Thiocapsa rosea: one gene and its partner. The protein of the gene in region 1 interacts with the protein of each later gene in a pairwise test. Links are inferred from orthologs where the notes say so. Each region holds a gene or a part of one and is shown in the gene's direction. Other genes may lie near its edges.

Region 1 (2,950 bases):
CGTGCGCTGACCTTGCCCGTCAGTGTCCCTTCGCATTGCGCATTGATGCGCCCTGCCGCGGATCGCCTTGCCGAGCGGTTGGCTGCAATCGAGATCCGGGTCCCTGAGGTTGCGGTCCTGCACAACGCCAGTGTGCAGAGCGCCGACGACAGCGACGTGCTGCGCGATCAACTGGTCCAACAGCTCTTTCGCCCGGTACGCTGGGTGGAGACGGTGCATGCCGTCGCCGCCGAAGGTGTTCGGATCGCGATCGAGTGCGGTCCGGGCAAAGTGCTGACCGGTCTGAACAAACGAATCGACGACAATCTGATGACACTGCCGGTCTTCGACCCGAAGTCACTCGAAGCGGCACTGGAGGCGATAGCGCATGCTGAATGATGAAATCGCGCTCGTAACGGGCGCATCGCGCGGGATCGGTCGGTCCATCGCGATGGCGTTGGCCGAGCAAGGCGCCGCCGTGGCGGGAACCGCAACGACGGCGGCCGGCGCGCGCTCGATCGAGGAGGCATTGAACGAGGCCGGTTACCAGGGCATCGGGGTCGTGCTCGACGTCTCCGATCAGGCTTCGGTCGAGGCTGCCGTCGGGGAGATCACCGAGCGCCTCGGTGCACCGGGGATTCTCGTGAACAACGCCGGAATTACACGCGACAACCTCCTGATGCGGATGAAGGACGAAGAGTGGGACTCGGTGATCGAGACCAACCTCAGCTCGCTGTACCGCGTCACCAAGGCATGTCTGCGCCCGATGACGAAGGCGCGCAAAGGCCGGATCATCAATATTGCCTCCGTCGTGGGCGCCATGGGGAACGCCGGTCAAACCAATTATGCGGCTGCCAAGGCAGGCATGATGGGCTTCACCAAGGCGTTGGCACGCGAGGTCGGATCACGCGCGATCACGGTCAACTGTGTCGCACCCGGATTCATCGACACCGATATGACCCGGACCTTGCCCGAGGCGCAACGCCAGGCATTGATCGGCGGAATTCCCTTGGGACGTCTCGGACAGCCCGAGGAGATTGCGGGCGCCGTGGTCTTTTTGGCCTCTCCCGCAGCGGCTTACATCACCGGCGAGACCCTGCACGTGAACGGTGGCATGCACATGGCATGAAAGGCGTCGTCGCCGATATGATTAAGATCAACTAAATCAGATCCTTGTCTTTTTTGTCGAGGACTGATGCGGCTTTCATCGGCCGTCGATTGTCACTAGAATACCGCCTGGTCCAGCGAGGGCCACCTTTATTCATCCGGAGGAACCAGTCCCATGAGCAGCGTTGAAGATCGAGTCCGCAAAATCGTTGTCGAGCAACTTGGCGTCAAGGAAGAGGAAGTGACCTCGGAGGCGTCTTTCGTCGACGATCTGGGCGCGGACTCACTCGACACGGTTGAGTTGGTCATGGCCCTCGAAGAAGAGTTCGAAACCGAGATCCCGGACGAGGACGCGGAGAAGATCACCACCGTCCAGCAGGCCATCAACTACATCAACCAGCACCAAGCCTAGGCGGGTGTCCGGCACCCGGCTCGTCGGGTGCTCCGAGGCTCGAGGGCCGTCGGCCGCAGATGGATGCCGGTGCGGCGGCGAGCGCCGAATATCGCGTTTCGAACGAAAGGGGTAGGCAATGTCAGGCAGAAGGGTAGTGGTCACCGGTTTGGGCCTCGTGGCGCCGGTCGGTTTGGACGTCAAGTCCTCCTGGGACAACATCCTCGCCGGCAAAAGCGGGATCAAACCCATCACCCACTTCGATATCGAGCCGTTCAGCACTCGCTTCGGCGGCCCGATCTATGGCTTCGAAATCAGTGATTACATCGCTGAAAAAGAAGCCAAGAAAATGGATAAGTTCATCCACTACGGCATGGCTGCGGGCTGTCAGGCGATTGCCGACGCCGGGCTGGAGATCGATGATTCCAACCGTCGCCGCATCGGCGTGGCGATCGGTTCGGGGATCGGCGGGATCACGGGCATCGAGAACAACTACGAGGCCTATCGAACGAAGGGACCGCGTCGGATCTCGCCGTTCTTCGTGCCGGCCAACATCATTAACATGGTTGCCGGAAACCTCTCGATCAAGTTCGGGCTCAAGGGGCCGAACTACTCGATCGTTTCCGCGTGCAGCACGGCGACGCACAACATCGGCGAGGCGGCGATCATGATCCGCCACGGCTATGTGGACGTCATGATCGCGGGCGGCGCCGAGATGGCGACCTCGCCGGTCGGACTCGGCGGCTTTGCCGCAGCCCGCGCGCTCTCCACCCGCAACGACGCCCCGGAGGCCGCCAGCCGGCCGTTCGATCGCGATCGCGACGGCTTCGTCCTCAGCGACGGTGCGGGCGTCGTGGTGCTCGAGGAGTACGAGCGCGCCAAGGCGCGCGGCGCCGTCATCTATGCCGAGCTGGTCGGCGTCGGCATGAACTCCGATGCCTATCACATGACCGCGCCGTCGGAGAACGGCGAAGGTGCCTGCGACTGCATGCTGCTCGCACTCGCGGATGCCGGTCTCGACAAGGAGCAGGTGAACTACATCAACGCGCACGGCACCTCGACGCCGGCCGGCGATGTCGCCGAAACCATGGCGATCAAACGTGCGTTCGGCCAGCGCGCCTACGAGATCCCGGTGAGCTCGACCAAATCCATGACCGGGCACATGTTGGGTGCTGCCGGGGGCGCCGAGGCCATCTTCACGATCCTCGCTCTGCGCGATCAGACCGCACCGCCGACCATCAACTACGAGACGCCGGATCCGGATTGCGATCTCGATTACGTCCCCAATACCGCCCGAGAGATGCGAATCGATCTCGCATTGACCAACTCGTTCGGGTTCGGCGGCACCAACGGCACCCTGGCCTTTCGTCGACTTTAAGGTCGACCTCGAGGTCGCTTGGTCGGCTCGTTGCCTTCGTCTCCGATTGCCGATCCGTCGGATGACGAGGGCGTCGCTGGGGCCGGTTTCCGGCG
Region 2 (2,894 bases), 840 kb from region 1 along the record:
ACCGAGACACGCGCATGATCGCCAGCGACGGCGTCTTCAGCATGGATGGCGACCTCGCCCCCTTGCCTGCGCTCGCCCTGATCGCACGTCGCGCGGGCGCCTGGCTCCTGGTCGACGATGCACACGGACTCGGGGTGCTCGGCCGCGAGGGCCGCGGGACGCTCGATCATTTCGGACTCGACGCCGAGCAGGTGCCGATCCTGATGGGTACCCTGGGCAAAGCATTCGGGACCTTCGGCGCCTTCGTGGCCGGCTCGGATGCCCTGATCGAGACCCTGATCCAGCGTGCGCGAAGTTATATCTACACCACCGCGACGCCCCCGGCCCTGGCCGAGGCGACACGCACGAGCCTCGCACTCGCGCGTCGCGAGGACTGGCGACGCGAGCACCTGCACGCCCTGATCGCCCGGTTCCGGACGGGTGCGAACCAGCTCGGTCTGCCGTTGTCCGACTCGCCGACGCCCATCCAGCCGCTCATCGCGGGGAGCAGCCACCAGGCATTGTCCTGGGCCTCGGACCTGGAGACCCGCGGGATCCTCGTCGGCGCCATCCGCCCGCCCACCGTGCCGGAGGGCAGCGCACGCCTGCGGGTCTGTCTGTCGGCCGCTCATTCCGAGACCATGGTGGACCGCCTGCTCGACGCACTCGCAGCCCTGCGGCCCGAGAGTGGCGAGTAGTGAGTGGATAGTGGATAGTGGATAGTGGCGAGTGTTCAGTCGATTTTCGGGAAAGCAACTTCCAGCACGTCAGGGCGACTTCAGTCGCCTCAAAGGTTTCTTATGTCGGCGCATTAGGGATGTTAATTCCCGGAAATCACCCTAGTGGCGAGTGGCTTGAGACGCATTCCTTTCTCACCACTCACCACTCACCACTCACCACTCACCACTCACCACTCGCCACTCGCCACCCACGACCGAGCACCGAATGACCGACCCGATACACATCCAGCATACCGACCGCCACCTCGTTCTGCTCCACGGCTGGGGGATGAACAGCGCCGTCTGGGACGATCTCGCCGGCGATCTACCGCCCGGCGTCATCCCCTGCCCCATCGATCTGCCCGGTCACGGCGACCGCCGCTTCTCGCCGCGACTCGGCGACCTCTGGTCCTGGGCCGACGCCTGTCTGGAGGCCGCGCCGGAGCGCGCGTTCTGGCTCGGCTGGTCGCTCGGCGCACTGGTCGCCTTGGCGGCCGCGGTGCGTGCGCCCAAGCGGGTCGAAGGACTGATCCTCTTGACCGGCACACCGCGTTTCGTACGTGCGGCGGACTGGATGCCGGCGATGCTGCCCGAGACGCTCGACCAGTTTCATGCCGGCCTGCTCGCCGATCCCGCCGAGACACTCGCACGCTTCCTCGCACTCCAGGTCCGCGGCAGCGACGACGCGCGCGAGACCCTGCGGGGCCTGCGCCGGCGTATCGCCGAGCGGCCGCAGCCGGACGCGGATGCGCTCTCGATCGGCCTGGACATCCTGCGCGACGAAGACATGCGCGGCCGGCTCCCGGACATCCGCTGCCCGACGCTCTGGATCTTCGGCACCCATGACGCCCTCGTACCCCCGGCCGTGGCCGAGCGTATCGAGATCCTGATGCCGGGTGCGCTCACCGCCGTCGTCCAGGGTGCCGCCCACGCGCCGCATCTCTCGCACCCGCATCGAACCCGCGAGATCGTTCGGACCTTCCTGGCCCGAACCGAAGATCCGGGGGCAGGTCCGAGCGAGGCGCGGACCAGGCCATGAATTCGATCGACACCCCCATCGACCACAGGATCGACAAAGGTCGGGCCCGGCGCAATTTCGAGCAAGCCGCTGAACGCTACGACGATGTCGCCGTGCTCCAGCGCGAGGTCGCCGATCGGCTGCTGGAACGTCTCGATTACGTGCGACTCGAGCCCGAGCGGGTGCTCGATCTCGGGGCCGGCACCGGCTATGCCGTGGATGCGCTGCATCGGCGTTACCGCAAGGCGCGGATCATCGCATTGGACTTCGCTCACGGCATGCTGCTGCAGGCGCGTCGGCGCGGCCGCTGGCTCAGGCGGCCGCTGTGCGTTTGTGCGGATGCCGAATCGCTTCCGCTTGCCGACGGCGCGGTCGATCTCATCGTCTCCAACGCCACCTTTCAGTGGTGCAACGATCTGGATCGCACCTTCGCCGAGTGCCTGCGTATCCTGCGTCCGGGCGGACTCCTGATGTTCAGCACCTTCGGACCCGACACCTTGAAGGAGCTGCGGCAAGCCTGGGCGCGGGTCGACGGCGCCTCGCACGTGAGCCCCTTTCTCGACATGCACGACGTCGGCGATGCCTTGGTGCGCGCCCGCTTCGCCGACCCGGTCATGGACACCGAGCGGATGACGCTGACCTACCCCGCCGTCCGCGAGTTGATGCAGGATCTGAAAATCCTCGGGGCGGGCAACGCAACCGCCGATCGCCCGCGCGGTCTCACGGGGCGTGCCCGGCTCGCGGCCTTGGACGCGGCCTACGAGATGCACCGCAGCGACGGTCGACTCCCGGCCAGTTACGAGGTCGTCTACGGCCACGCGTGGGTGCCTGAGCAGAAACCCGCGGAGGGCGGAATTGCCGTCCCCGTAAGCGCCATCGGACGCCGCTACCGCGAGCCCTCGCCCGCGGATCGCGCCGTCGAGACCGGTGGCTGACGCCACCTAAACCGCGCCAGCTCCGACAATGATCGGAGCCTGCGCAGCCAATCCAATCCACCAGACTACGCAGACCGCGCTGGGCGCGGTTTAAGGGAGGATCGCATCGCCATGCACGGGCTCTTCGTAACAGGAACGGATACCGGCTGCGGCAAGACCGAGATCAGTCTCGGGCTGATGGCCGCACTGCAGGCGACGGGTGAAAGCGTGCTCGGGATGAAGCCCGTCGCCTCCGGTTGCGCG

What was found.
Region 2: the proteins of acpP (region 1) and bioH interact in binary tests that used the Escherichia coli proteins (3 or more experiments, as listed by UniProt). The link is inferred for Thiocapsa rosea from one-to-one orthologs.

The regions. Positions count from the first base shown.
Region 1 is NZ_RBXL01000001.1:4,684,368-4,687,317, reverse strand. What follows is about bases 1-2,879. They hold acpP (acyl carrier protein), read left to right. Parts: upstream 1-1,261; coding sequence 1,262-1,498; downstream 1,499-2,879. Other genes in these bases: pabC (aminodeoxychorismate lyase), read left to right, coding at 2,874-2,879; fabF (beta-ketoacyl-ACP synthase II), read left to right, coding at 1,617-2,855; fabG (3-oxoacyl-ACP reductase FabG), read left to right, coding at 368-1,108; fabD (ACP S-malonyltransferase), read left to right, coding at 1-378. Also shown: more of pabC, read left to right, coding at 2,880-2,950. UniProt on the Escherichia coli protein: Carrier of the growing fatty acid chain in fatty acid biosynthesis.
Region 2 is NZ_RBXL01000001.1:3,840,260-3,843,153, reverse strand. What follows is about bases 8-2,830. They hold bioH (pimeloyl-ACP methyl ester esterase BioH), read left to right. Parts: upstream 8-924; coding sequence 925-1,737; downstream 1,738-2,830. Other genes in these bases: bioD (dethiobiotin synthase), read left to right, coding at 2,763-2,830; bioC (malonyl-ACP O-methyltransferase BioC), read left to right, coding at 1,734-2,651; bioF (8-amino-7-oxononanoate synthase), read left to right, coding at 8-677. Also shown: more of bioF, read left to right, coding at 1-7; more of bioD, read left to right, coding at 2,831-2,894. UniProt on the Escherichia coli protein: The physiological role of BioH is to remove the methyl group introduced by BioC when the pimeloyl moiety is complete. It allows to synthesize pimeloyl-ACP via the fatty acid synthetic pathway through the hydrolysis of the ester bonds of pimeloyl-ACP esters.